DNA from 2 places in the Streptococcus sp. Marseille-Q8145 genome. Region 2 is predicted to be linked to the other one. Evidence: predicted binding sites of a transcription regulator. Region 2 holds the regulator's gene; the other holds the start of a gene.
The links. Region 2 encodes Rex, which represses fermentation and respiration genes when NADH is low (regulators of the CRP and FNR family bind a similar motif). Its sites were predicted from a motif close to TTGTGAANTANTTCACAA; they were not measured.
Positions count from the first base shown of each region.

Region 1: a site for Rex is predicted at 6,693-6,710, ahead of ACWPVL_RS02550 (nitronate monooxygenase). Genes of this name have one in related genera too.

Region 1 covers NZ_CBCOPQ010000001.1:495,383-510,824, reverse strand. Annotated here, with positions in the region: gene ACWPVL_RS02590 (ABC-F family ATP-binding cassette domain-containing protein) at 1-219, shown strand, start outside; gene ACWPVL_RS02585 (MarR family winged helix-turn-helix transcriptional regulator) at 340-765, opposite strand; gene ACWPVL_RS02580 (GNAT family N-acetyltransferase) at 828-1,262, shown strand; gene ACWPVL_RS02575 (DUF960 domain-containing protein) at 1,320-1,637, opposite strand; gene ntdP (nucleoside tri-diphosphate phosphatase) at 1,825-2,358, opposite strand; gene recX (recombination regulator RecX) at 2,445-3,221, opposite strand; gene ACWPVL_RS02560 (aminoglycoside 3'-phosphotransferase) at 3,247-4,023, opposite strand; gene rlmD (23S rRNA (uracil(1939)-C(5))-methyltransferase RlmD) at 4,079-5,437, shown strand; gene ACWPVL_RS02550 (nitronate monooxygenase) at 5,670-6,602, opposite strand; gene ACWPVL_RS02545 (DUF1858 domain-containing protein) at 6,895-7,125, shown strand; gene ACWPVL_RS02540 (DUF438 domain-containing protein) at 7,128-8,489, shown strand; gene ACWPVL_RS02535 (DUF1912 family protein) at 8,516-8,770, shown strand; gene ACWPVL_RS02530 (GNAT family N-acetyltransferase) at 9,013-9,588, shown strand; gene ACWPVL_RS02525 (hypothetical protein) at 9,589-10,695, shown strand; gene ACWPVL_RS02520 (valine--tRNA ligase) at 10,692-13,340, shown strand; gene ACWPVL_RS02515 (hypothetical protein) at 13,417-13,686, shown strand; gene ACWPVL_RS02510 (Eco57I restriction-modification methylase domain-containing protein) at 13,688-13,912, shown strand; partial or broken gene ACWPVL_RS02505 (Eco57I restriction-modification methylase domain-containing protein) at 13,891-14,796, shown strand; gene ACWPVL_RS02500 (ATP-binding protein) at 14,807-15,442, shown strand, end outside.
Region 2 covers NZ_CBCOPQ010000005.1:273,733-289,174, forward strand. Annotated here, with positions in the region: gene ACWPVL_RS11140 (phospho-sugar mutase) at 1-30, shown strand, start outside; gene ACWPVL_RS11145 (thioredoxin) at 142-489, shown strand; gene mutY (A/G-specific adenine glycosylase) at 1,273-2,436, opposite strand; gene pta (phosphate acetyltransferase) at 2,493-3,467, opposite strand; gene ACWPVL_RS11160 (RluA family pseudouridine synthase) at 3,486-4,379, opposite strand; gene ACWPVL_RS11165 (NAD kinase) at 4,376-5,194, opposite strand; gene ACWPVL_RS11170 (GTP pyrophosphokinase) at 5,178-5,849, opposite strand; gene ACWPVL_RS11175 (CYTH domain-containing protein) at 5,945-6,505, shown strand; gene ACWPVL_RS11180 (ribose-phosphate diphosphokinase) at 6,584-7,540, shown strand; gene ACWPVL_RS11185 (cysteine desulfurase family protein) at 7,552-8,664, shown strand; gene ACWPVL_RS11190 (DUF1831 domain-containing protein) at 8,666-9,013, shown strand; gene ACWPVL_RS11195 (redox-sensing transcriptional repressor Rex) at 9,147-9,794, shown strand; gene ACWPVL_RS11200 (gamma-glutamyl-gamma-aminobutyrate hydrolase family protein) at 9,819-10,511, shown strand; gene radC (RadC family protein) at 10,508-11,191, opposite strand; gene ACWPVL_RS11210 (hypothetical protein) at 11,325-11,639, opposite strand; gene ACWPVL_RS11215 (hypothetical protein) at 11,657-12,070, opposite strand; gene ACWPVL_RS11220 (lipase) at 12,052-13,452, opposite strand; gene ACWPVL_RS11225 (ubiquitin carboxyl-hydrolase) at 13,449-13,877, opposite strand; gene ACWPVL_RS11230 (ubiquitin carboxyl-hydrolase) at 14,193-14,609, opposite strand; gene ACWPVL_RS11235 (ubiquitin carboxyl-hydrolase) at 14,847-15,275, opposite strand.

The sequences.
Region 1 (15,442 bases), on a different contig from region 2:
GGTGGCGAGCAAGCCAAGGTTCGACTTTGCCTCCTCATGAACCGAGAAAATAATGTTCTGGTGCTGGACGAGCCGACTAACCACTTGGATGTAGATGCCAAGGAAGAGCTCAAGCGCGCTTTGAAAGAATACAAGGGCAGCATCCTCATGGTCTGCCACGAGCCTGATTTCTATGAAGGCTGGATGGATCAGATCTGGGATTTCAATCAACTAACTTAAAAAGCTATTAAGGTGGTTTTGCTTGCAGAGACGAGGGTGTCTTCTCAGTCACTTGCAAGCAGCCGCTTTTAATAGCTTTAGTTTTTAATGCCATATAGTTGCAAATGCAACTGTTTTGTGTTATACTTCTTCTTGTTGGGAGTTCTGAATTTTCTGTAAGATATGATCTAGTTGAAAGAGTTCAGACGATGTTAGTTGACGCAGACTGGTCTGGATGTATCTGTCCTCGTAGCCAATCAGCTTATCATATACTTTTAGTGCAGGAGTCAGTGGATAGACCTCCTTGAATTTCTTATTCTCTTGCTTGGTCTTTTTGATAATCAATCCTCGTTCTTCCAGCTTTTGTAGAGAGCGGCTTAGGGTAGTCTTGTCAATCTGAACCAGCTCTGCCAGCTGAGATTGATGAATGGCAGGATGTTCGACAATGCGAGTAAGAATGAGAAAGAGATTATTATCAAGCCCGTATTGGCTAGCTTCTTGATTCATTCTCATCATGGCTTGACGGGAGATAAATCCCATTTGACGAAATAACTGACGATAATCCATAAGAACTCCTTTGATAGTTGCATTTACAATGATTATATAATAAACCAAGGACGGAAACAAGCATGTGGCATAAAAAATATTTGCAAGAGTTGGACACGCTAGAGTTCTACAAGATTTTAACACTGCGGATCGATACCTTTGTCGTCGAGCAAGAGCGAATCTATCATGAATTGGATGAAAAAGACTTAAAAGCTGTTCACATTTTTCATGTTAATAAACAAGAGGAAATAGATGCCTATGCCCGCGTGTTTGAGGAAGCTGAAAAAGTCGTTTTTGGCCGCCTTGTGACAGCTCCGTCAGCCCGGGGAAAGGGCCTAGGGAATAGATTGGTAGAGGAAATCTTGATTCTTTGTGAGAAAAAGTGGCCGAGAAAAATGATTGAAATTGAAGCTCAGGAGCAAGTCGTGGGGCTTTATGAAAAATTCGGTTTTGTGACTCAAGGAGAGCCCTTTATCTTTGAATCGACGCCTCATATCAAAATGATTTACAAAAAATAAAAAAATCCAGTTGATGAACCGTTCATAGTGATGGTGTCTCAACTGGATTTTATTTTTTTAAAACATGGAGTATTCATCGGCTAACATGACCGTCTCTCTGCCGTTATTATCCACAACGTAGATCATGCGAGGGTAGAATGGGTCAAATTTATAGGTGAAATCAAAGGAGATGAGTGTATCGAGATGGTCCTCAGAGAAGCGAAAAGTCAGCTTCCCTTCGTTATTGATCAATTCGAAGCGAATCAGATTATTCAAAGGGAAGACATCTTTAAGGAAGTTGTCGATGATGTACCAGAAAGTGTCAATCACATCATCTGGAAGGCTAGTGATAGCGCCAAAGCTGGCATAGCGACCACGAGTATTGGTAAAAGCCATGAGACTCACTCCTTTCTGGAAATTTTGCTGTGGAGGACCAGAAATTGGTCCTCTAGTGCTTTACTAGCAGCATTGATGGTTCTATCATACAAGAAATAAGTAGGAATTGCAAGAAATTGCTTTTTTGCTGGACGAAGGTCTTTTGAGAAAGAAAACAAGAAAAAAGAGCTTGCGCTCTTTGACAACTTTATCGATTCTTTAGTTCAACATAACGTTTGTACCAAATTTTCACATAAGCATCGGAGAAGGGACCGCGTTCGTTGTTGATCCAGTCAACCAGAATCTTGACGTTTTCCTTGAGAATGAAATCCAAATCATCCGAATAGTTCATTTGCCTTTTATGACGCTCATATTCTTCCACATCAAGCAGCCGTTTTTCCCCGTCTGTGAAGACCTTGACATCTAAATCATAGTCGATATACTTAAGGGCTTCATTGTCCAGATAATAGGGGCTGGCAAGGTTGCAGTAGTATGAGGTGCCATTATCACGAATCATGGCAATGATATTAAACCAATATTTCTTATGAAAATAGACAATGGCAGGCTCTCGCGTTACCCAGCGCCGGCCATCACTTTCTGTTACCAGTGTGTGGTCATTAACGCCAATAATGGCATTTTCTGTTGTCTTTAGTACCATGGTATCTCGCCAAGTGCGGTGAAGATTCCCATCATGCTTATAACTTTGAATTGTAATAAAGTCGCCTTCTTTGGGAAGTTTCATAACCTACCAACTTTCTACAATTTTTAAGTTTATCCTCTTTATTGTAACATATTTTCATAAAAATGCCTAAGTTTTCATAGAAAATCTTAAAGATATTCTCTCAGAGCGCTGGCAATGTCCGAAAAATCATAGCCTTTGCGGGCCAGAGCTTGGGTCAGACGTTGTTTTAAGTCGTAGCCCTCGTACTTTTTGAAGTACTTGCGGTATTGCTTGTCTAGCTCTTTATAGAGCAGCTCTTGTTGGGTTTCTTGGTCTTCTTCGATTTCTAAATGATGGAAGGCCTCTTTGGCTTGGCTATAGGAAAATCCTTTGTTTATCAGGGCTTGGAGGAGTTTATCTTGCAAGGCCTTGCTGGGCAGTTTTCCCTGGTATTTCTTTAAAAGTTTCTCAGCAACTCGCTCAGCTACTTCAGTGAAATCAAATCGTCTTAGCTCTTCTTCGATAATAGTGCTAGAAATCCCTTTTTGGCTGAGTTTTTGCTTGAGAACAAAAGCGCCCTTGTCACCAGTGAGAAGGTTGGATTGGATATAAGAATTGGCATATTTTCTGTCGTTGATCCAATTTTCTTTTTTCAAAGCGTCCAAGACTTGGCTGATGATTTCTGGTTGGATATCGTGCTGGTTCAGGTAGTCATTAACTTCCTTGGCAGTTCTTTGCTTGAAGGAGAGATGGTAGAGGGCTAGATTTTTCCCGTAGGAAAATTGGGTGTAAGTTTGAATCTCTTTCAACTCTTGCTCCGTGATGTCCATCCCTTTAGACAGCATGAAGCGGACGATAGTGTCTTCTGTAATATAGAGCTTTTCACTGTCGTCCAACTCCAAGAGGTAGAGCCGTTTTTTCTTTTCGATTTTTGTGATTTTCATAGGGGATTTGGTAAAGTCCTTTCTTTTAACCAAATGCTTCAAAGGCAGCTATCAAGCGCAGTTTGTCTGTATCAACATCCTTCCTGCCATAGTGGTCAAGAAAGAGCTCTGCGTATTGGGGGTCAGATAAATTATAAGTAAGAGACCAGATGGCCCAGTAAAGGTCAAGGTGGCGATCGCTAAGGCAAGCGAGACCAACGTCGATAAAGCAGGAGAAGGTTGAAGCGTCTTTCAGAATGAAATTAGGCAAGCAGGCATCTCCGTGAATCAAGGCGTCCGCCGTTAGTAGATGTCCCTGTTCTTGGATAAGTTGATATGCTTCCTTACGGCTTTGGATGTGAAATTGAGGCAGCAAGGCTTTTTGATAAAAGCAACCTTTCTGATAATTTTCCTCTGCCTGCTCTTTATAGTGTTGGAGGCGATGCTGGATTGGGAAATGCTGGGGTTGGATGCTGTGAAGTTTTTTGAGTGCGGCAGCCATTGTTTGGCAAAGCTCTTCTGGCTGTTGAAGAAAGGTTAGGGCGTCCTTGCCCTCGGCTTCTCTAGTCAGCAGGTAGTCATGATCTGCTGATAGGTAGTGAGTGACAGGCACACCGAGTTCTTGCTTCTCAAACCATTTGGCAAGTGTGGCTTCTTGGGCTAACTGGCCTTTTTGGTCAATTTTCAAATAATAGCCCGTATCGGCATAGAAAACACGGGCGCTTGAATGTGAGGAGCTGTCGTAAAAGTTGGCTCCCTCTAGATAAGTTCGGATTTGCTCAGGGAAATGGGCTAGTGGAAGGGATATTTTTTCTGCTTTCATACTTTTATTGTAACATATTCTCAACGAATCGACTCTAGCGTGGTATAATAGAGGCATGAATGTAAAAGTGAAGCAAAGAATCCCTCTCAAAATCAAGAAAATGGGAATCAATGGGGAAGGAATTGGATTTTATAAGAAAACGCTGGTCTTTGTGCCGGGGGCTTTGAAAGGTGAGGAAGTTTACTGTCAGGTGACTAAGGTTCAGCGTAATTTTATCGAGGCTAAGCTCCTCACAATCAACAAACGGTCGAAATTTCGAGTTGAAGCGCCGTGTGAGATTTATGAAAGCTGCGGAGGCTGTCAAATCATGCACCTCCACTATGACAAGCAGTTGGAGTTTAAAGAAGATTTGCTGCGTCAGGCTCTGAAAAAGTTTGCGCCAGCTGGCTACGAAAACTATGAGATTCGTCCGACCATTGGTATGCAGGAGCCACTTTATTACCGGGCGAAGCTGCAGTTTCAGACTCGCAAGTTTAAGGATGAGGTCAAGGCAGGGCTCTATGCCCAGAATTCCCACTATCTGGTCTCGCTGAAAAATTGTTTGGTTCAGGACAAGGTGACGCAGGCTATTGTCAATAAGGTGGCTCGACTTTTAGGCAAGTATAGGCTGCCTATCTATGATGAGCGCAAGATTGCTGGCGTACGCACTGTCATGATTCGCAGGGCCAGAAAAACGGGTCAGGTGCAGATGATTTTTGTAACAGGACGCAAGCTAGACTTTTCTCCAGTCGTTCGAGACCTAGTGGCTGAATTCCCAGAGATAGAGACGGTGGCAGTCAATTATCATACGAGCAAGTCCAGTGAGATTTATGGGGATAAGACAGAGATTATCTGGGGCGAGGAAGCCATCCAAGAAGGTGTGCTGGACTATGAGTTCTCCCTTTCGCCTCGAGCTTTCTATCAGCTCAATCCGGAGCAGACAGAGGTGCTTTATGCGGAAGCAGTCAAGGCTTTGGATGTGACGGCTGAGGACCATTTGATCGATGCCTATTGCGGAGTGGGGACCATCGGCTTTGCCTTTGCGAAAAGGGTCAAGTCTCTGCGTGGTATGGACATTATCCCTGAGGCCATTGAAGACGCTAAGCGCAATGCGAAACAGATGGGCTTTGATAATACACTTTACGAGGCTGGAACGGCAGAGGAGATTATTCCTCGCTGGTATGCTGAGGGTTATCGGGCGGATGCCTTGATTGTCGATCCGCCGCGAACAGGTCTGGATGATAAGCTGCTGGAGACGATTGTCCGCTATGCACCTGAAAAGATGGTTTATGTTTCCTGCAATGTCTCAACTCTGGCTCGGGATTTGGTCAAGCTCTGTCAGGTCTACGATGTCCACTATATCCAGTCGGTTGATATGTTTCCCCATACCGCTCGGACCGAAGCAGTGGTGAAATTGGTCAAAAAAGTCAAGTAACAGAGCGATTTGTTGAAAAACAAGCCTAAATGAACAGCAAAAGAGGCTGGGACAAAAGTCCTAGCCTCTCAATTGTCTTTGGATTGTCGAGCAAGACGCAGTGGTTGAGTGGGCTCTATTACGCTGATTTCATCAGCTTTTACAGCCCTACTCAACTGTGCGGAGGTGGGACGACGAAATCGAATTCTAACGAATTACCGATTTCTGTCCCACTCTCTTTTGAGTTAGAGGATTATAGCTTGATTTCAGTGTTTTGGAGAACCTTCTGAGCATCGGCAACGATTGTGTCGAGGATTTCTTTACATGGACGAATTTCCTTGACTAAGCCTGCGATTTGGCCACTCATCATAGAGCCATGTACGGTATCTCCTTCGTAAACAGCTTTAGAAAGAGAACCGATGGTGATTTCTTCGAGTTCGTCACGATTGGTGCCTTTGTTTTCTAGTTCGATATAGTGGTCGGTCATTTCATTGCGTATACAACGAACCGGTGCACCAGCAATACGACCAGTCACGGCAGTAGCAGTGTCATTGGCTGCAACAATGGCATCCTTGTAACCTGCTGAAATTGGGCATTCTTCTGAAGCTAGGAAGATCGTTCCCATCTGAACCCCTTGCGCACCGAGGACAAAAGCGGCAGCGAGACCACGACCATCTGCAACCCCACCTGCAGCGATGACTGGAATATCAACGGAGTCAACAATCTGAGGAATGAGAGCCATAGTATTGGTTTCACCGATGTGGCCGCCAGCTTCAGAACCTTCAGCAATCACGGCATCAACTCCGAGCTCTTGCATTTTTTGCGCGTGTTTGACACTGGCAATAACAGGGATAACCTTGATACCAGCCTCTTTCAGATAAGGCATGATGAATTTTGGTGTACCAGCCCCAGTCGTTACGACAGGAACTTTTTCTTCAATGATGACTGTCACAATATCCTTGATATTTTTCATCATGAGCATAACATTGACGGCAAAGGGCTTGTCAGTCAATTTACGCAGTTCACGGATTTCTTCGCGCAACTGCTCACCCGTCATTCCACCTGAAGCAATGATTCCCAGCCCACCAGCTTCTGAAACAGCTGCCGCCAGTTGGTAGTGGGAAATCTGAGCCATGGCTCCTTGGAAAATAGGGTACTTGATGTTCAACAATTCTGTAATAGACATAGGGCATCTCCTTTATTCTGTATTTAAAATCATTATATCACTATAATAAAGCGTTTTCAAGAAAGCTCTGGTCTGACAAAAGCTAGGACTTTGTGAAAATAATCTCAGAAATCCTTGATAGGACTGGCTTTTTCTTGTGAAACTCCGTTTATCAGTGTCCTTATAACAATAACTTATAGTCTATTAGAATTTGTTATATTCTCTAAGACCGAATTTGAGCAAGTGTGGGAAGGATTTTTATTGGACGCATCTTTTGTGATATAATAATAAAAAATATACGGAGGTAGAGCATATGGATAATGTAATTGATTTGTCTATCCCAGTGGCAGAAGTGATTGAGAAGCAGCCAGAGGTTTTGGATGTTTTGGTCGAGTTGGGCTTTAAGCCTCTGGCCAATCCTGTCATGCGAAATACTGTCGGGCGCGTGGTTTCGATCAAAAAAGGAGCCAGCATGAACGGTATTGACCTGGATAAAATCAAGCAAACGCTGGAATTAAACGGCTATGAAGTGGTGGGGATTTAGGCATGGCTACTGAACGCATTGAAGTCCTCAAGTCAATCTTGCTGGATCTACATAACGGAGCTTCTGCAGAATCCGTTCAGGAGCTTTTCAATGAGCATTTTGCTGGTGTGTCCGCTATTGAAATCAGCCTGATGGAGCATGAGCTGATGAACTCGGATACGGGAGTGACCTTTGAAGATGTCATGTCCCTCTGCAATGTTCATGCCAACCTCTTTAAAGGTGCTATTAAGGATGTGGAGGTGGCAGATACCGACCACCCAGGCCATCCGGTTCAAGTCTTTAAGCAGGAAAATCTAGCCTTGCGGGCTGCCCTTATGCGGGTTCGCAGACTCCTATCAACCTATGAAAGCACAGAAGATGAGGAGCTTCTACCTGAAATTCGCAAGGGACTCCAGCGCCAGCTGGGTTTGGTGGGTCAGTTTGATATCCACTATCAGCGTAAGGAAGAGCTCATGTTTCCCATCATGGAGAGCTATGGCCACGATTCGCCGCCCAAAGTCATGTGGGGCGTAGATGACCAGATTCGAGATCTTTTCCAAGAAGCTAAGATTGCAGCAGAGCAGCTGCCAGACACTTCGATTCAAGAAGTCAAGAACAAGTTTGAGACTTTTGCGGCTGAGTTTGAAGCTATGATTTTCAAGGAAGAGTCTATCCTTCTCATGATCCTCCTCGAATCCTTTACTCAGGATGATTGGATCAAGATTGCTGAGGAGAGTGATGCTTATGGCTATGCCATCATCAAGCCGACAGAGAAATGGATTCCTGCGCGACACTCATTCTCGGAGGAGGAAGCTGGGGATGCTGATGATGAAGGAAGCGAAGCGCCAGCCAGCACAGAGCAGACTAGTGATGGCAGATTTGAGCAGGTCATTGATACGCCGGATGGTCAGGTCACTATTTCCTTTAAGCCTAAGGAAAAGAAGGAGCAAGCCTTTAATCGGGACTCCCAGCAGCCTTTTGGTCATGGCTATCTGTCGGTGGCGGAGGCCAATCTGATTCTGGACCATCTGCCCATGGAGATTACCTTTGTCAATAAGGACGATATTTTCCAGTATTATAATGACAGTGTGCCTGCAGACGAGATGATTTTCAAGCGGACTCCGTCCCAGATAGGGCGCAATGTCGAGCTCTGCCACCCGCCCAAGTTTTTGGACAAGGTGCGGCGGATTTTCAAGGCTCTGCGTGAGGGAGAGCGGGACAAGTTTGAGATGTGGTTCAATTCGGAATCGCGGGGCAAGTTTGTCCATGTGACCTATGCAGCGGTGCGGGATGAGGCTGGCGCATTTCAGGGGGTGTTGGAGTATGTACAGGACATTCAGCCCTTCCGTGACATTGACAGTGATTTTTACCGAGATTTGGACTAGGTATTTGCAGTTAGAAAGTGAGAAAAATGAGTTACGAACAGGAATTTTTACAGGACTTTGAAGCTTGGGTCAAGACCCAGGTCATGATTAACGAGATGGCCCTCAAGGAGAGTCAGGCAGTCTACGAGGCGGACCAGGACGAGCGGGCCAAGGAAGCAGCCATTCGCTATGAAAGTCGTCTCGATGCCTACCAGTTCCTTTTAGGGAAATTCGCCAACTATCAGGCGGGCAAAGCATTTCATGACCTGCCAGAGGGCTTGTTTAGTGAGAGAAATTATTGATTTTTCGCTGGAAAGGTGATAGAATAAGTTCATCAGAGGTGTTTTGAGTCAAGCATTTTACAGAAAGTGGCGGTGCTGAGAAGTCCACAAGTGTGTCAAAGCTGGTTGCTGATGGATGAAAATGAAATAAACAAAGCAGCGGGCATCTGCCCGAAATTGGGTGGTACCGCGGATAAACACATTCGTCCCTTTCTAGTCTGACTAGGAAGGGATTATTTTTATGTTGCGGAAAGGAGGTTTGAATGAAACTTCTTGAATCTTATAATGGCAAAGAGTTGCCAAAGTTGGAAACTGAGCGGTTGATATTGCGTCAGCGAACGGCAGATGATGTGGAGGATATGTTTACTTATGCTGGTCTGCCTGAAGTCTGTTATCCAGCTGGATTTCCTCCTGTAGATAGCTTGGAAGCAGAGCGTGACTATTTTGAAAATCGCTATTTTGAAAATTTAGAAAAGAAGGAACTTCCGTCGGGCTATGGCATTACAGTTAAGGGGGATGACCGAGTCATTGGCTCTTGTGACTTCAATCACCGTCATGAGGATGATGTCTTTGAAATTGGCTATCTCCTGCATCCAGATTATTGGGGGAAGGGTTATGTACCAGAAGCCGTCAGTGCTTTGATAGAAGTTGCTTTTACCATTCTTAAACTTCACAAGGTTGAAATTCGATGCTTTGATTACAATAAACAAAGTCAGCGGGTCGCTGAGAAGCTTGGCTTTACTCTTGAAGCTCGTATAAGAGACCGCAAAGATGCCCAAGGCAATCGCTGTGCAGAGTTGGCTTATGGATTGCTGAGGAGTGAGTGGGGGGTGAAATAGATGGCTAGAAAGAAGAATAGAAAAAAAGAATTAAGGCATCAAGTGAGAGAAGAAAGTTCTCCCTCGATGGAATGTAAGGTGGATATTAAAGAAGGAGAGACTTACTTTGCACATATTCCTATTCAAAATGGTGCTCAAATAATTCATCCGTTTAAACTACAGAAATTTAGTAATGGAACCATCGGTGCAATTACTCCAGCATATACAACAGATGAATCACTTCAATCAGTGTTGCAAAAGAGCTTGTTGAGACGAGATGAGATTGAAATTGAGATTTTAGTAAAAAAGGTTCTCTCCTTTATAAAAAATGAATCAAATTATACCTTTAATGAACTCAAAGAATTTATTGATAAAATCATTAGCATTGATGAATTTGGTTCTTATATCCAAAACAATCATAAAGCTTTAGGAGTTAATAAAAATGCTGAATTTTATAGAGCTATTCCTTTAGTTGATGAAAATGGTAACCTAAAAATAGATTTTGATCCGAATACTTGGCGATTTATCAATCCTAACTCTAGTTTACAAAGATTGAATACCGAGAAAGAGTCTGTATTTTATACATCAGTACTTGATAGAGTAGCAATAGAAGAAGTTGGTATAAAAAAACAAACAGATAAGTTTGCGTTGTTTATATATAATGTAAAAGACAATTTTAAAATATTGCCTATTCAAGTAAACCCCTTTTGCAATGTGCGATTTCCAAAAGAATTACAAGATTATGGATTACAAACAACAAAAGTTTTAAATGAAATTTTTTCATCTAAGTCTAGTGGAGATATGGAACATGACAAGAAGGTATATGAGTTATCAAATTATATAATAGAAAAATATTTTCCACTCTCCAGAAATAAAGAGTATAAAGGATGGTCATATATCTCTGTTGCGTTTAAAGATGCAATAGATTATAAATCTAATTACCAAGATGATAGATTAGACCTATTATGTATCGCTTTTCCAAAGGATACATATGATAAGTGTCTAGATATGTCAAATGTTACTTGTGTAATGTTTAATTGTACTGATGAGGAGATGAGATTGTTAAATCTATCCTATTCGAAATGTGAAACCGAAAAGAATAGAATAATAAAAGGAGAACTAAAATGAAAGAACTTTCACCTAAATACAATCCAGCCGAGGTTGAGGCTGGTCGTTACCAAAAATGGCTTGATACTGATGTTTTCAAGCCTTCAGGCGATAAAAAGGCTAAGCCATACTCTATCGTGATTCCACCACCAAACGTAACTGGTAAACTTCACCTTGGTCACGCTTGGGACACGACTTTGCAAGATATCATCATCCGTCAAAAACGGATGCAAGGTTTTGATACCCTTTGGCTGCCTGGGATGGATCACGCGGGGATTGCGACTCAGGCTAAGGTTGAGGAGCGCTTGCGTGGTGAGGGTATTTCCCGTTATGACCTCGGTCGTGAGAAATTCCTCGAAAAGGTCTGGGAATGGAAAGACGAATATGCCACTACTATCAAGGAACAATGGGGCAAGATGGGGCTCTCTGTAGACTACTCTCGCGAGCGTTTCACTCTTGACGAAGGTTTGTCAAAAGCCGTCCGCAAAGTCTTTGTCGACCTGTATAAGAAAGGCTGGATTTACCGTGGTGAGTTTATCATCAACTGGGACCCAGCAGCTCGCACAGCACTGTCTGATATCGAGGTGATCCATAAGGATGTCGAAGGTGCTTTCTACCACATGAACTATATGCTGGAAGACGGTTCACGCGCCCTTGAAGTGGCGACAACTCGTCCTGAGACCATGTTTGGGGACGTTGCGGTTGCGGTCAATCCAGAAGACCCACGCTACAAGGACTTGATTGGTAAAAACGTCATCCTTCCAATCGCTAATAAATTGATTCCAATCGTTGGAGACGAGCACGCAGATCCTGAGTTTGGTACGGGTGTCGTGAAAATAACACCTGCCCACGATCCAAATGACTTCTTGGTTGGTCAACGCCATAACTTACCACAAGTTAACGTCATGAACGAGGACGGAACCATGAATGACTTGGCCTTCGAATTTGCAGGTATGGACCGTTTTGAAGCTCGTAAGGCAGTCGTTGCTAAGTTGGAAGAAATCGGTGCCCTCGTTAAAATCGAAAAACGTGTCCACAGTGTTGGTCACTCAGAGCGTACAGGTGTTGTGGTTGAGCCACGCTTGTCTACTCAGTGGTTCGTCAAGATGGACCAATTGGCTAAGAATGCCATTGCCAACCAAGACACAGACGACAAGGTAGAATTCTACCCACCTCGTTTCAACGATACCTTCCTCCAATGGATGGAAAATGTCCACGACTGGGTAATCTCTCGCCAGCTCTGGTGGGGTCACCAAATCCCTGCTTGGTACAATGCTGAGGGTGAAATATACGTTGGTGAAGAAGCTCCAGAAGGCGACGGATGGACTCAGGATGAGGACGTATTGGATACGTGGTTCAGTTCGGCTCTTTGGCCATTCTCTACCATGGGCTGGCCGGATGTCGACTCAGAAGACTTTAAACGTTATTATCCAACATCAACTTTGGTGACTGGTTATGATATTATTCCGTTCTGGGTGTCTCGGATGATTTTCCAAGGTTTGGAATTTACTGGCAAGTCGCCATTCAAAAATGCCTTGATTCATGGTCTCATTCGTGATGAGCAAGGACGCAAGATGTCTAAATCTCTCGGTAACGGGATTGACCCAATGGATGTTATTGATAAGTACGGAACAGATAGCCTTCGTTGGTTCCTTTCAAACGGTTCTGCACCAGGGCAAGACGTGCGCTTCTCTTACGAGAAAATGGATGCTTCATGGAACTTCATTAACAAGATCTGGAACATCTCTCGCTATATCCTCATGAACAATGAAGGTTTGACCCTTGAGCAAGCAACTGCCAATGTGGAAAAAGTTGCCAACAAGGAAGCTGGAAATGTTACAGACCGCTGGATTCTCCACAACCTCAATGAAACCATCGGCAAAGTCACTGAAAACTTTGATAAGTTTGAGTTTGGTGTGGCTGGCCACATCCTCTACAACTTTATCTGGGATGAGTTTGCGGACTGGTACGTTGAGTTGACCAAGGAAGTCCTTTATAGCGATAACGAAGAAGAGAAAGTCATCACACGTTCTGTTCTCCTTTACACCTTGGACAAGATCCTTCGTCTCCTTCACCCAATCATGCCATTCGTAACAGAGGAAATCTTTGGACAAATCTCAGAAGGTTCTATCGTTACAGCAGAATACCCAACTGTCAACTCAGCCTTTGAAGACATTGCGTCCCACACTGGTGTCGAAAGCCTCAAAGACTTGATCCGTGCTGTTCGTAATGCGCGTGCAGAAGTAAACGTAGCACCAAGCAAGCCAATCACAATCCTTGTTAAGACTAGCGATAGCAACTTGGAAGCCTTCTTTAACAGCAATGTCAACTACATCAAACGCTTCACAAATCCAGAACACTTGGAAATCGCATCAACCATCCCTGCACCTGAACTCGCTATGTCAAGCGTCATCACAGGAGCAGAAATCTACTTGCCACTCGCAGACCTCCTCAATGTCGAAGAAGAACTGGCTCGCCTCGACAAAGAACTGGCTAAATGGCAAAAAGAACTGGATATGGTCGGTAAGAAGCTCTCTAACGAACGCTTCGTAGCCAACGCCAAACCAGAAGTCGTCCAAAAAGAACGCGACAAACAAGCCGACTACCAAGCTAAGTATGATGCGACAGTGGCTCGTATTGATGAGATGAAGAAGTTGGTGAAATAAGCTATAAACCTCGGCAATTTGCTGGGGTTTTTGGTATAATAAATAAAACGTTAGAAAGCGATTTATAAAAACGAATATGGAAAAATTCCAAGTTTTTACGCCTGAAAAGTATGTTCATTTTATGCTTGATAAGGTAAAATATGAAGGGGAAAATATACTAAAAAAATATTTTTTAGAGAATTCTGTAGGTGAAGGAAATATTTTGTGTGTTGCAATTAAAAGATACATTGAAGTAGCACTGATGCACGAGTGTTCCATTTCATCCATAAAATCTGATTTAGAAAAGTACTTTGTTGCTTTTGAAATCGATCCTAAATTAAAGAAATTGTTTAAGAAACTTAGATAATATTGCTTTAGAATACGGGATTCAAAAGGTAAACTGGCAAATTATTTCTGATGATTATTTAAGATACAATCTTAAAATGAGATTTGATTTTATTGTTGGTAATCCTCCATATATCACATATCAAGAACTCAATAATATGGATAGAAGTTTCTTGAAAAACAATTTTACTTCTTGTAAAAAGGTAAATTTGATTATTGTTATGCTTTTATCGAAAAGAGTTTACTAGATTTGAAAAAAACGACAGGAAAAATGTGTTATCTAATCCCTAACAGCATATTTAAAAATGTTTTTGCTGAAAATCTAAGGGAAATCTTTAAAAAAAATATTCTACAATTAATTGATTACAGACATACGCATATTTTTGGGAGAATTCTAACGTCATCAGCAATTATAGTCATTGATAATTCTAGGATATGTAATTACTTAGAATATATTGATAGTGATTTTAACAAGTCTTTTCTTATAAAAAAAGAAGATTTGGGGTCCAAATGGTATTTTACTGAAAATATCGAATTTAAGGCTGATCAATTAACCTTTGGAGAGTTATTTAAAGTCTCAAATAGCGTAGCTACATTATCTAATAAGGTATTTATAATCCCTAAGCAAAAAGATTTGGACTTAGAAGATGAAATTTTAAAACCTGCGGCTAGTCCAAGAAAGTTATCTAAAAATATTGTAGATAAAATTATTTTTCCATATAAATTTGTAAACAATGAACTTATAAGATATTCCAGAGAAGAGTTTGAAAGAATTTTTCCTAAGGCAACTAGATATCTTCGAGAATGGAAAGAGGTTTTAGATAACAGAAAATCTGATGGGGAATGGTTTGAGTATGGTCGATCACAAGGTTTGAAATTCATGAATCAGGAAAAATTAATGATTTCATCGGTAATTACTGAGAAAGTAAATGTATACGAGTTAGATTCTCAGACAATACCATATTCGGGATTTTATATTATTCCAATAGCGGAAGAAGGACTAGATTATGCAAAAAAAATTCTTGAATCAGAAGATTTCTATAATTATATAGAAACTAGAGCAATTAATGCGAGTGGAAAATCAATTCGTATATCCGTGAATGATGTAAAAAATTATCCAATAAGAGTATGAGGAACGAACAATGGCTGAAAAAGTGAAAGAAGTAAGTTTTAAATCAACAACAAGAACAGTAAATCTCTTAGGTAGAGATAATGTACTAGATTACAGAAGTGCAATATTGGAATTGGTAAAAAATAGCTATGATGCATTTTCTAATCAAGTAAATATTCGAATAATTGGGAAAGATGTAATTATTAATGAAGAGAAGGATAAGAGAGCTACTTCTATAGAAATAATTGACTACGGTCAAGGGATGAGCTTGGATAAAATCATTAATGTCTTTTTTACATTAGGGACTGATGATAAAACTTATACTACTTCAATAAAACACCTAGATTCTGAGCGTGTGATGAATGGTTCTATGGGAATAGGTAGATTATCACTTGGTAGACTTGGGAATATAAGCACCGTCATTACTTCAGATGGTAGCGAAGCATATAGATTTAGTATCAATTGGAATAACTTCATAACAGGAGAAGATTTAGATACTGTAAAAGTAGATATTGAACAATTATCATTGAGTGAGTTCACTTTAGAGTATACAAATAGAGGTTTAGAAAACCCCAAATGCTCAGGAACAATTTTAATAGCCAGTGAGTTGAAAGATGAATGGTTACTATCAGATAAAGGACAATCGGGGACAAATTATTCTCTATTG
Region 2 (15,442 bases):
GAAGCGGAAATCAATGCTTTTGTAAAATAAGCAATTATAAAAGATGAGACGAACCAATCTCATCTTTTTTTCGTATCAAATCTAAGCAATTTTAGAAACTTTATGGCATACTAGTTTTATCAAAAGAAATGAGGATTATTTATGGAACAATTTGCTCAACATATTAAAGACCTAGAAGTCACAACTGTTGACCGAGCTCGCCAAGCGATTGCTGACAAAGAAACTGCAACTTTCTTCGTTGGTCGCAAAACTTGCCCTTACTGCCGTAAATTCGCAGCTACTCTTGCTGGCGTTGTCGCTGATACCAAGGCGCATATTTTCTTTATCAATAGCGAAGAAGCCAGCGAATTAGAGAAACTGCAAGCCTTCCGTTCTGAATACAGCATTCCGACGGTTCCTGGTTTTGTTCATGTTCAAGACGGACAAGTGGCTGTTCGTTGTGATTCTTCTATGACTGCAGATGAAATTAAAGCTTTTGCTGGGATTTAAGCACAAGTCTCTATCTAAAGGGTAGTTTATTTGCCTCACGCCTTACAGAACGAGAAGGGCTAAAAGTCATTTTAAAAACAATAAAAGACAAACTATATTGTTTGTCTTTTATTTTTCTTTCAAAGTATATATCGGAAAGCCGTGTTCTACTATTCTATCATCTAGTTTAAAATAATTTTTAAACCAATGTTTATATTTTTTAAATAAAGCTTTAATACAGGATGATTAGTAAAAAAATAAATAGAAAAGCGTGCCAATCTTGAAATTTCGAGGAACTCTCAATGAACATGGCCCAATATACACATGAGAAGAGCAAAAGAACTCCTAAAATTAAATTCACATATAAAATATAGCTCGCAAAGAAGAGAAATTGATGTTTCTTTGATCTTTTACTGTAATAGACCTTATAGTTTTCGGTATGTCTTTCGAAAACAGGCAAGTGAAAGGAATAGCGTCCGCTCCCGAACTCAACTAACTCAGGTAAGGCATGATAGCCACACCAATGGAAGCATTTATAGATGAACTCGCGAGTCAAAAAATAAATATTTAAGCCTATAAAAATTGGAATAATGACGAAGTCAGGTTTCACCGTTGGAGAAAATACCCACTGAAAATAAAGAAGACAATGTAAGAAATTCAAAGCGCCTAATATAAAATAAATGACACCAGCAAGTTTGCTACGACGTCCAATAAAAGTTTTTTCTGGAGGACTAGAGGTAGGGGACATATTTTAGTGATTTCCTATTCTTCGTAAATTTAATCGAGTACAACAGACTATTGACTTTAGTTTCCATCTTTTACGTTCCTAAAAGCCTCCCACATCTTCTGCTGGGGCTTGGCAAAGGGGTACTTGCCAAATTCTTCTGGATCAAGCCACAAGACCTCTCCCTCAGCTTCGTGCTGGCTATCTTTGACTCGACCATAAACCAGCTGGATATGCCACTTGCGATGACTGAAAACATGCTGCACCTTCGGAAAGGACTGTTGCTGCCAATTGACAATTAAATCATAATCCTGCTCAAAGCTTTCTTGAGGAGACAGATCCATACTGGGCTGATTTTCAGCCACCTCAAAGAGAGACATCTGATTATCTGATTGAAATTCCTCGACTTCAATCAAGGGAAAATGCCAAAAACCTGATAACAGGCCAGCAGCCTCATTCTTTTCAAGCAAGAATTGTCCCTGCTCATTTTCGATAATCAAGCCTTGAAGATAGACTGGAACTGGCTTCTTTTTAGGCGCTTTAATAGGATATTTATCCATAGTTCCATGTAAATAGGCTGCACTGAATTCCTTTACAGGACTGTCTTCTGGATGAGGATTAACAGGAGCTTCGATATCTGAGCCCAGATCCATCAGCGCTTGATTAAAATCTCCAGGTCTATCTGGATCAATCAGAATCTCCATCATGGCCTGAAAGACCTTACGATTGCTGGGTTGGCCAATATCTAAATCAACTTCAAACAAGCGACTCAGCACCCGCATGACGTTGCCATCCACCGCAGGCTCAGCTAGACCAAAGGCAATACTAGCAATAGCACCAGCCGTATAAGGACCAATCCCTTTGAGACTAGCAATTCCCTCATAGCTATCAGGAAATTTTCCTGCGAAATCCGTCATTATCTGCTGGGCTGCCTTTTGCATATTTCGCACCCGCGAATAATAGCCCAAACCTTCCCAAGCTTTGAGCAGTCTCTCCTCTGGCGCTTGAGCTAAGTCAGCAACAGTTGGAAACCAGTCAAGAAAACGCTCATAGTAAGGAATCACCGTATCCACACGTGTTTGCTGCAACATAATCTCAGAAACCCAGATATGATAAGGATTATTGGACCTACGCCAAGGCAAATCACGTTTATGTTCATCATACCAAGTCAATAATTTCTCGCGAAAAGAGGCAATCTTTTCCTCTTCCCACATTTCAATTCCAAATTTTTTTAAATCTAACATTTCTCTCATACTTAAACAGACTAAAAAAGATGAATTACTCATCTTTTTTAGTTATTTTATTGGTCAACACTTTGTGCAGCTGTAATCAGTGTTAAGTTATAAACGTCATCTGAATTACATCCGCGTGAAAGGTCGTTTACCGGCTTGTTCAATCCTTGAAGAACTGGACCGACAGCTGAGAATCCACCTAAACGCTCTGCCATTTTATAACCGATATTTCCTGCTTCAATGCTTGGGAAGACAAAGACAGTCGCTTTACCTGCAACCTTGCTTCCTGGAGCTTTCAAGGCTGCTGTGCTTGGTACAAATGCAGCATCAAATTGCAATTCCCCGTCAACTTCCAAGTCTGGGCGCAAGTCATGGACCAACTTAGTCGCTTGTACCACTTTATCAACGCTTTCTCCAAAGCCAGAACCTTTAGTCGAATAGCTCAGCATGGCAATCTTAGGATCAATACCAAACATTTTAGCTGTCACCGCTGAGTTAATCGCAATTTCTGCCAAGGCTTCTGAGTCAGGATTGATATTAATGGCACAGTCGCTGAAAAGATACCGTTCTGAACCACGCACCATGAGGAAGGCACCTGAAGTTCTTGTTACATTTGGCCGTGTTTTAATGATTTGCAAGGCTGGACGCACTGTGGCAGCTGTAGAGTGGATAGAGCCAGAAACCATACCATCTACGATACCGAGGTAGACCAGCATCACCCCAAAATAGTTAACGTCTGTTCTTAAAAGCTCAAGAGCTTCTTCTTCACTGATTTTGCCCTTACGACGCTCTACAAGAGCCGCCACCATCTCTTCCAATCTGTCATAGTTTTTAGGATCTATGACTTCATAGCCTTCCGTAATATTTTCGATCTCCAAGTAAATACGGATCTTATCTGGATCTCCCAAAAGAACTGGTGTAACTTCTGATTCTTTTACTATGCGTTTAACCGCTTGAAGAATACGTGGTTCTTGTCCTTCTGGCAATACAATACGAACATTTTTACCAACAACTGAGTCTCTTAGACTTTCAAAAACTTCCATGAGTTTCTCCTTTAAAAATTAATTATTTTTTGTTAACGATGTAATGGTGTTTTGGAAATCAATCGGCAACTGGGATTCCAATTGGAGCTGCTTTTCCAAAAATGGATTATAAAAAGATAAAGAGTGGCAATGCAAGGCCTGACGTGTAATTCCCGCTTCCAAAGTCCCGCCATAGAGATCATCTCCGAGGAGAGGAAATCCAAGATGGGCGAAGTGCACACGAATCTGATGAGTCCTCCCCGTATGCAGACGAATGTCTACCAGATAGATATCGCCAAACTGCTCTACAACCTTGTAGCTGGTATGAGCATACTTACCATCCTTTGTCACACATCTGGTAATAATGCTGTCAGGGTCGCGCCCGATTGGCGCAATAATATCTCCCTCCGGTTTAAGCTCACCGCTCCCCTGAACGAGCGCGTAATAGCGCTTTTCAATCATTTTTTTCTGCAGTTGCTTATCCAGTCTTGCATGAGCATAGCCATGTTTTGCAAAGAGCATGAGTCCACTGGTATCGCGATCCAATCTTGTTACAATGTGAACCTGCTGATTTTCATAATCTTGCCGAATATAGTATGCCTTGACAAAGTTCGCCATCGTATTCGAATGGTTGACACTAGGGATACTAGCTACTCCGGCAGGCTTATCTAAAACTAGAAAGTGCTCATCTTCATACACGATCGACAAATCACGATCCACGGCTTCTAGACTTTCAAATCCCTTCTCAGAAGGGATATCTACTGTCACCTTATCGCCAATATCCAGCAAATAAATGGCATTTTGAGATTGACCATTGACAAGAATATTGCCACCTGCAAACTTCACTTTGGCCAAAAGGGCTTTTGAAATTTCATGCTTTTTCAAAAATGTTTTGACTTTGACATGCTCATCCGCAATAAACTCAAATCTCATTCTTGACACTCCTCGATAAAGGAGTCTCTCACGCGATTCCAAAAGCTGGTATGGCTAGGTGAGGCTACAAAGTTAATCTTATGATTATCGATTTGGTACTCAATACGGACAATATTTTTATAAGAAAATGTTTGATTATCAACCGCTATGGTATAGTAGTCATTACGAGTCGGCAATAGCTCAATTTTATCCTTTTTAGGAACGATAACTGAGGAACCCAAAGTGCGATAAACACGATTATTCAGACTAGCAATTTCTGTTACTTGCAAGGCTTCAATCGTTGGGTGTAGAACAGCTCCTCCCAATGATTTATTGTAGGCTGTGCTTCCAGTAGGCGTTGAGACAGAAATCCCATCGCCTCTAAAACGCTCAAAATGGACATTATTGATGACCACATCAACTACCATGGTTCTGTCGGAGCGTTTAATGGTTGCTTCATTGAGCGCACGAATCGTCCGAGTTTCCCCATTTTCAAAGGTTAGCTTGACATTTAAAATCGGATAAGAGACCTTGGCACCTGTGTCCAATTTCAGATTTTCCACTAATTTATCAATTTCAAAGTCTCGGTAATCTGTATAAAAACCCAAATGTCCGGTATGGACACCGACAAAGCGCACCTTATCCAGCTGCTCTTCATACTTGTGGAAAGCTGATAGCAGCATCCCATCACCACCGACAGAAATCACGATATCTGGATTTTTGGGTGTCAGGATGAAGCCTGCTTTCCGCAATTTTTGCATCAGAGTTTGAAATACTTCCTCACTCTGCCTTTTGCGATTGCGGATAATCGCTATTTTTTTACCTGTATTCTTCATCTGTATCGTCACTATTTCCAACACCGTCATTTAGCTTGCGGTGCAGAGGATCAAAGAGTGCTTGTGCTTCTTGGATGGCATCGCGAATGGCTCCCATCTCTTCATCTAGCTGATAGGCGAGATTAGCTGTTGTCTCCAAGCGCCGTTTAATTTCCTCTGGAAATTCTCCTTTATACTTATAGTTTAAAGAGTGCTCAATCGTTGCCCAAAAGTTCATGGACAAGGTACGAATCTGAATCTCTGCCAAGATAACTTTGTTTCCATTAATCGTATCTACTGGATATTCAACGATGGCATGGTAGCTACGATAACCACTGGCTTTTTTGTTTTTGATGTAATCACGTTCCTGGACGATACGCATGTCTGTCCGATTTCGCAAAACTTCTAAAACTTCATCCACATCGTCTACAAATTGAACCATGACACGCAAACCAGCAATATCCTGCATCTCTTGGGCTAAGTTTTCCTCAGTTATCCCGCGAAGTTCCATTTTTTCCTTGATGCTTTCAATATGTTTTACGCGACCGGTTACAAACTCGATCGGTGAATGGCGTTGCTGTTTGCGATACTGTTTGCGTATGCCACGAAGCTTGATTTTCAACTCACCAACCGCCTGAATATATGGATCCAGAAAATCTTCCCAATCTATTGTCATATACATACCTTGTCATCTATTCGTTTTTTGTATAAAATAAATACAGTTGTTATTATAACATAAAATCGCTTTCAGATAAAGAAAAGGATTTAAAAATGAACCATTTAGAAATTGAATACAAAACAATGCTAACAGAAGACGAACATAAACGACTTCTGACCTTCTTTGATCATGTCCAGCCAATTTTCCAAGTCAACTATTATATTGATTCGGCTGACTTTGCTCTTCGTGAAGCTCGCATGGCTCTGCGAGTCCGAACCACTCCTGACGCTGCTGAGTTTACTCTGAAAATTCCTCAAAAACTTGGAAATTTCGAATACAACCAAGCCTTGTCCGAAGATGAATTTAAGGAAATTACAGAAAATTTGCAATTTCCTCAAGGAGAAATCCTAGACAAACTGCAAGAAAAAGGAATCCCAGTTGACAAACTAACAATACTCGGAACCCTTGAAAATATTCGATACGAAAAACAAGATGCAATCGGCCTTTTTGCCTTAGACGAAAGTCGTTACTTTGGTAAAAAAGATTTCGAATTAGAGTTAGAAATCAATGATATCGAAGAAGGGGAGCAAAAGTTCAAAGACTTTTTAAACGAAAATCAAATCCAATACAAGCCTGGTAAAAGTAAGATTGCCAGATTTGCCGAAAACTTGTAAAAATGCTGAAATAATCTCATTTTTTTGGTAAAATAATATTTATAAATCTAAAGAGACAAAAAGAGGATGGTCATTCTAATGTCAGACAAAAAAAATATGAAGCTTTTCTCCCTCAATTCCAATCACTCAATTGCTGAGAAGATTGCTGAAGCTGCTGGCGTACCTTTAGGCAAGCTTTCTTCCCGCCAATTTTCTGATGGAGAGATTCAGATTAACATTGAGGAGAGTGTTCGTGGCTATGATATCTATATCATCCAATCTACCAGCTTCCCAGTCAATAATCACTTGATGGAGTTATTGATTATGGTTGATGCCTGTAAACGAGCAAGTGCCAATACCGTAACTGTGGTTATGCCCTATTTTGGTTATGCTCGCCAAGATCGGACAGCTGCTCCTCGCGAGCCAATTACTGCAAAACTCGTGGCCAATATGCTTGTTGGAGCTGGCGTAGACAGAGTTATCTCACTTGACCTTCACGCTGTCCAAGTACAAGGTTTCTTTGATATTCCTGTTGACAATCTCTTCACCATTCCATTGTTTGCTGAGCATTATTGCAATATGGGATTAACTGGCGAGGATGTTGTCGTCGTTAGCCCGAAAAATTCTGGCGTGAAACGCGCTCGTAGCTTGGCAGAATATCTCGATGCTCCAATCGCCATCATCGACTACGGTGAAGACGAAGCAGGACGCTCTGAAGGCTATATCATCGGTGAAGTTGAAGGTAAAAAAGCTATTTTGATTGACGATATCTTGAATACCGGTCGTACCTTCTCAGAAGCTGCTAAAATCGTTGAACGTGAAGGAGCTGTCGAAATCTATGCTGTCTCAAGTCATGGTTTATTTGCAGATGAAGCTGCAGACTTACTAGACAGTGTTCCTATCCGAGAAATCTTGGTGACTGACTCTGTTGATACAAAAGAAAAGACTCCGAAGAATGTTCACTACATCACAGCCAGCGAGTTGATTGGTGATGCTATCGTGCGTATTCAAGAGAGAAAACCAGTCAGCCCACTTTTTGCTTTTCAAAAGAAATAAGGGATAAATTTGTGATTTATTTAGATAATGCTGCTACGACTGCCTTATCGCCTGCTGCGATTGAGTCCATGACTCAGGCAATGACAGTCTTCGGCAATCCATCCAGTACCCACAGCCACGGTCGAGAAGCTAAAAAACTGCTCCGACAAGCTCGCGAAGATATTGCTAAAGTTCTACACACACAGAGCAAAAATATCCTCTTTACATCAGGTGGTACTGAAAGTAATAACACTGCAGTCAAGGGATATGCCTTACGCCATCAGAATCAAGGCAAGCATATTATCACTACAGCCATTGAGCACCATGCTGTTTTGGAGCCTGTTGAATACTTGGTGGAGCACTTTGGTTTTGAAGTCACTATTATTCAGCCAGTGGATGGGCAAATCCGAACGGAAGATATCAAGAATGCCCTTAGACCAGATACTATCCTTGTCTCAGTCATGGCTGTCAACAATGAAACAGGCTATATTTTGCCAATTCAAGAAATTGGTGAATTACTAAAGGATCATCCTGCTGCTTTTCACGTTGATGCAGTCCAAGCCGTCGGCAAGCTCCCCATCTATCCTGAAGAATGGGGAATCAATTTCCTGAGTGCATCAGCTCATAAATTCCACGGTCCAAAAGGAGTTGGATTTCTCTATGCTTACCAGATGGATTTTGATAATTTCATGCATGGCGGCGATCAAGAAAACAAGCATCGAGCAGGTACAGAAAACCTCGTTTCCATTGTTGGGATGGCGACTGCCCTTTCTGAAAGTTTCGCCCATTTAAAGGAAAACCTTACACACGCTCAACTGTTAAAAGATACGCTACTGGATGATTTGGCAAATTTAGACTTCTATCTAAACGAAAGTCAGCCTAGCCTGCCTTATGTTATCAATATTGGATTTCCAAACCATAAGAATGACCTTATTTTGCTTCAAATGGACCTTAATGGCTTTTCAATCTCGACTGGTTCTGCTTGTACAGCTGGAGCGGTTCAGCCCAGCCACGTCCTTCAAGCCCTCTATGGGCAAGATTCTGAACGCCTAAAAGAATCCATTCGTATCAGTGTATCAGACCAAACTAGCATCCAAGAAATCAAACTCTTCAGCCAAAAACTAAAAGAAATACTAGGAGGATAAGATGGCTTTTCAAACATCTGTTAGCTTAGCAAACTGCGACTTCACCTACTCACTCCATCCAAATGTTAAGAAATTTACCTTGCGGGACAATACATTTGCTGAAACAAAAGTTGGTAATTACGAGCTTTCTCGTTTACTTGAAGCTGTTCCCAATAGTGGCGATGGATTCTTGCTTAAGATTATCATCAATAAAGATCTAAGCGGAGTAAAAATTAATATTACGGACAAGTCTGGTTTAAGACTGGTGAATATCTTCAAATCAGAAAAACACCATATTATTCAGCAAAAATTCTATTTCCTGATGGATAGTTTAGTTGAAAGAGATATTTTTGAAAAAACACCCCAATAAGCGAAATTCTAAGAATTTTGCTTATTTCTATTATTTTATCTATCTTTATTAGTATAATAATATTTTGTTCATCAAATTAGTTGATTTTTTCACAAGCTTTCTATAGAATAGAAGATAGAAAGGTCGTGATTTTGTGAAAACTGAAAAAAGCAATTCTATTCCACGTGCTACTGCTAAACGGCTCTCCCTCTACTACCGGATTTTCAAACGATTTAATGCAGAAAATATTGAAAAGGCCAATTCAAAACAGATCGCAGAGGCGATTGGAATCGACTCTGCGACTGTTCGGCGTGACTTTTCTTACTTCGGTGAGTTAGGTCGTAGAGGTTTTGGCTACGATGTCAAGAAACTAATGAGTTTCTTTGCCAATCTTCTCAATGACAACTCGATTACAAATGTCATGATTGTTGGCGTCGGAAATATGGGTCGTGCTCTTTTACACTACCGCTTTCATGAACGGAATAAAATGAAGATTGTAATGGCCTTTGATACAGATGATTATTCTGACGTCGGGACCACTACAAATGATGGAATTCCTATTTATGGAATTTCTCAAATTAAAGAAAAGGTCCAAGAAGGAAACGTAAAGACAGCCATTCTGACAGTGCCGAGCGTTAAGGCACAAGAAGTCGCATCCGTCTTGGTTGATGCTGGTATCAAGGGAATTCTTTGCTTCTCCCCAGTGCACCTATCTGTCCCCAAAGATGTGGTTGTACAATATGTGGACCTAACCAGCGAACTCCAAACCTTACTCTATTTCATGAGAAAAGATGATGAGTAAGGTAAGAAAGGAAACAGACACTTTATGAAAAAACCGATTATCGGTATAACAGGAAACCAAAGGGATATTCCCAACGATCAATTTATCCATATCAGTTATACTTCAACTGGCTTTATCGAGGGAGTCAATAAAGTTGGGGGAATCCCAATTATCTTACCAATTGGTGATGAAGCCTTAGCTCACACCTATATTACTATGATCGATAAACTGATCCTTACCGGTGGACAAAATGTCCATCCTCATTTCTACGGCGAAGAACAGACTATCGAAAGTGATGATTATCTGCTTCAAAGGGATCTATTTGAACTAGCTCTCATCCGAGAGGCGCGGAAACAAAACAAGCCTATTTTTGGTGTCTGTCGTGGTACTCAGCTTTACAATGTTTCTATGGGTGGCACACTTCACCAAGACATCGAGAATCACTGGCAAGATAGCACTGCTCAATACACTACACAGACTATGGTCACTAAAAATGGCTCCATCCTCCATGAATTATACGGACCTACTTGTCAAATCAACTCATTCCATCACCAAAGTATCAAGGATCTAGCGAAAAATCTAGAAGTCATAGCCTACGATCCTCGGGATAAGGTCATTGAGGCTGTTACCTCAACTGATGGAAGTCCATTTCTTGGTGTACAGTGGCATCCAGAATTTCTATTTCCCACAAGAACGGGGGATTTAGCCTTGTTTGATTATGTCGTTCACAAACTTTAGATCAAATCCGTTTTTTCACGATAACTATAATAATTATTTTTTGAAACGATTAAATGATCTAAAAGAACCAACCCCATTAGCTCACAAGCTTCTTTCATGTGTTTGGTGACCTCGTCGTCATTCTTACTTGGTAAAGTCACTCCAGAAGGATGATTGTGTACAAGTATAATAGATGTCGCCAAGTGTTTGAGCGCATAATGCAAAATCTCGCGCGGCTCAGCAATGCTTCTAGTTACCGTTCCTACAAAGATTGTCTGCTGATGGATAATCTGGTTTTGACTGTTGAGATAAATAGCGACCAAACACTCCTGCTTTTTATCTCCTAATTCTACCTGCATTTTGCGAGCTAGTTTTTGACTTCCAAGAATTTGCTCTCTCTCCAGCACTTCAGCTTTGTTGATACGACAGCCAAGCTCAATAATGGCCTGCAACTCAACAGCCTTCACAGGGCCAATTCCTGAAATTGTCTGTAATTCTTGCAAAGTCAGATATTTTAAATCATTCAAACTAGAAATCGATGATAAAATCCTTTGAGAAACTTGAAAAACAGTTTCTTTTTTGCTGCCTGTTCGCAAAAATATAGATAGCAATTCCTGATTACTAAGTTTATCCGCCCCTTCTCTTATCAGCCGTTCACGCGGCATCATACTTATGTCATCCTGCAATGAAATACGATACATATCAACCTCCTTACTTATTAATTCGAGATTAAATAAAAAAAAGAACCTAAATAAATGAACTACACCCCAAAGGTTAGACACAAAATCTATCGATTAGGCGAGTTCATTTATTTAGGCTATTTATTATTAATTGCTAAATCTTATCATATTTGTTGCTTGCTGTTGTAACAGCCTCTCTAACGGATGTAGACCATTGTCCCTTGATGGCACTATCTAAAGTATCATTAATCCCCTTGATAGCCAACTTTCCTTCCTTTGCAACTTTACTAATTGCTTCCTCAGATTTGGTCTTAATACCATCACTTTTACTAAGAATATGTGGAGCATAAACATTTGTTATCAAAGATTTTTCAATCTGTTTTTGAATAGCAAGCAGACGAGTTCCTAAATCATCGAAATTTCCTACAGTAAATACACCTGTAATATCCTCAGTTAATGTTGTTGCCATTTTAGCATCACTTCCTTTTACTCTCTAGTTTTATTATTATCATCTGCGGCTATTCTCCTACGTAGATAAGCCTCCTCTAGCTTATCATCTAGATATCGTCTTTCTCGTCGGAAATCATCACTCTCTTTTAAAGATTCTAATTCCAATATTTTTTGCGCCTCCGTCAAGGCATCTTCCGATAACATTTGGTAAGATTCCATCTCTCTATTAAGAATCCTATAAAAATCCTGATCCGCATCAGTAGATTTCAAATAATGTAACGTTTCTTCGTACTTTTCATCAAGAATATTTTGTATGGCACGACGCGCAGTTTGAAAATAATCATTTCTTTCCTCAAATTCTTGCAACTTTTCTCGATGCCGATCTTCCAATTCTTCTAATTCTTTAGTTTTCTTTTCGACTTCACGTTGTGCTAATTCAAATTTCTCCATTGATTGAATTCCCCTGCTAAAGCTATGTCTTCTTCGAGTTTTTTGTTTATACCAGCTGCAATTTTATCTTTTAATTTAGTCATTTCATCTAATATTTGACTCGCTTTGTTGAGCTTATTTTGTAGAGAGATTTCTACATTTCCGACCACACTATCATGTGTGACACCACCAGCTGCAAAAGCCGATCTAATCTCATCAGGACTAAGACTACTGACCATAAACGGAGACTTGGTCGTTTCAAATAAAGACTCAACTTCTTCTACTCCTCTTTGTTTCTCAATCTTAATCTGATCCAAAACTTGCTGAGCAGCATTAATAAGAGCATTTACACCAATAGTAGCTTGCTCGCTGTCTAGAAAAATTCGTTCGTTGCTACTTAGGCCACCTCCGCTTTCTGTAAGTAAGCTTTTCATGCCATAATACCGCAACATTCTCGTTTTTGTTTCTAGGATGAGGGCATTCGCATTTCCTTTTGCAGTATTGGTCACAACATTGCCATTTTCATCAATGAGTTGACCTTTATTATTAAATCTCCAAGTATTATAACTATGATATTTATCCCCTAGACTATAGATCTTATCTGCCTTTTCTTTCCAAGAAAGTTTATCATCTTGTAAAATTCGTAAAGATTCATCAACAAAACTAGCATCTGTCATATTGACATAAATGGCAACGCCTGTTTTATTCCCCAAAATGTTCCCCAAAAACATATCATTTGGATTTCTAAAATTACGAAATTGCTCTGGATGCGCCTGCATATAGGCTATTTCTTCTTCCGAAACAATATTATGAATATCTGGACCATTAAAGCCAACATTATTCCATCCCATTTTTAAGGCAGTATAAAGTGCCATAGACTCTCCCAAAGAATGACCATTCGTTGTTATAATGGCATTGGGATTTTCTTTACGAACCTTTTTCTCTACTCGCTGGGCAAACTCTAATGCTGTTTTTGACTGAACATCTACAATGTTTTCGACAACTTCCTTTTTAACACTATCGTTAAAATGTCCTTCTAGAATGCCTTTGCCCATCCCTGAAATCGAGGGGAGACCTGTTATCATTTTATCCGTAAAACCCATACCTAGATTTTCAAGGTCATTGAGAACATCTTTTTTGTCTCCAAAATTGGTGCCAACATAAGAAACCACTACCTGACTGTAGTCTACGTTCCCTTGATCATCAACAGGAGCAACAGCCATAGCTTGCATACTATTATCCGTTGGTTCAGCAGAGTTCCCAATAGCATCAATGACTCGGAATTTTCGACCATTAACGTTAATCGTTTCTCCAACTGATAATTGCTTATCCGGATTATCTACTGGGTCAATATCGTAAACATATGTTGCAATTTTATTATAATCCGCATCCGTTATGTTCATTTCTTCTCTCCATAATGTATAACATTTATTTGGGTTTCCGATAATTTTGTATAACTAGTTGGAACTTCCTTACGTTTCAGTTCCTCTGAGCTATTATGATAGATCAAGCCATAATTCTGTATATCGTAACTATCTTTTAAGTCTGTTGAAACTTCTATTTTATCGTTTACCGAGAAATAAATGAATCTAGGTCTACCAAATCCGCCTTTTGAAATACTTTCAAACTCTATTTTATAAACATCTTCAAAATTATTGACCAAAAATAAAGCAAGAGCCTCTTCTTGTTTTCTAATTATCTTTTTCTCTTCTGCTGTCAATGTTACTTCCTCCTTCTGTTCTGTTTTTTTCTGCTGGCTACAGGCACCGAGTGTTCCCAAACCTAGAAATCCAATAAATACTATCAAAAGCAACTTAGATATTTTCATAAATACTCCTTTCCTTTATAAAACACAAGATCATCAACTATCCTAACACGATTATAATATATTATATCAAAAAGAATATAAACCAAGCAAGCGTTTACATTTTTTATCACTTTTATTATGGATGAAACTAAATTTTACATACTATTATAGTTTAACTCAATAGAGTAACCAATAGCATCAATGACTCGGAATTTCGACCGTTAACGTCAGATTCCTTTCCCACACTAAATTGTTCTTCTGCTTTATATTCTTTCGGATCCAAATTATAGACTTTTTTAGATATTATGTTGTAATCTTTATCAGTCAACGCGCAATTTAATAATCTTCGTAATAACTAACATCTACTCCGTCTAAACTAGTTAACTGTGTTGGAGGTTTCTTCTCTATCAAATGAAAGTCTTTTGGATCATATCCTATTGAATAATATCCATCTTTACTTTCTAACTCTGTTGGTAAAATATAACTACTATCATTGACCTTTATAGTGATTGTATCACCCGTCCCAAAACCACCTTTATGAAAATTTACAAATTCTATTTTTTTCACATCTTGATAATGATTTACCAGGTACAAAGCGATTTTCTCTTCTTCTTTACGAAGTTTCTTTTTTTCCTCTGTCGTCAATGTAACCATCTCCTTCTGTCCGTTTTTTTTCTGTTGACTACAGGCACTGAGAGTTCCCAACCCCAAAAATCCAATAAATACTATCAAAAGTAACTTAAGTATTTTCATATAATATTTCCTTATTTTATAGAACATACAATCTTCAACTATACTAACATAGGTATATTATAGCAAAATGATTATAGAACAAGCAGGCGTTTACATCTACAGAAGCATTAATGACTCGGTATTCAACTGTTGACATAAAAAATTTGACCTAATTTCTTTGCGAATCTTCATTGTTTTTAGGAGCTAATTTGTAAAACTTTTTTGCTATTTATTTGTAAACTTCATCAGTTACACTATTCATTTTCTTCCCTCATAATAAATCACTCTCTCTTTCAGCTCATCTATATTCGAAAATGAAGAAGGAGCCTCTTTTCTTACTAAAAATTTTGAACTTTGATGATAACCTAAAGAATAATGATTAATATCATATGTGTCCTGCAGACTAGAATCCACAAGGAGTTTATCGTTAATTTTCATATATGCCACATCAGAAGTTCCAAAACCACCCTTTACTATACTTATAAATTCTATTTTTTTAATATCTTCAAAATTATTGACCAAAAATAACGCAAGAGCCTCTTCTTGTTTTCTAATTATCTTTTTCTCTTCTGCTGTCAATGTTACTTCCTCCTTCTGTTCTGTTTTTTTCTGCTGACTACAGGCACTGAGCGTTCCCAACCCTAGAAATCCAATAAATACTATCAAAAGTAACTTAAATATTTTCATAAATATTCCTTTCCTTTATAGAGTTCAAAATTCTCAACCATACTAATCTGGCTATAATGTAGCCAAAAAATCATAAATAAAGCGAGTATTTATATAATTTGCAAAACTTTTCAAGATAGATCGAACTAAATCTTACATACTATCATAGAATGACTCGGGATTTCGAT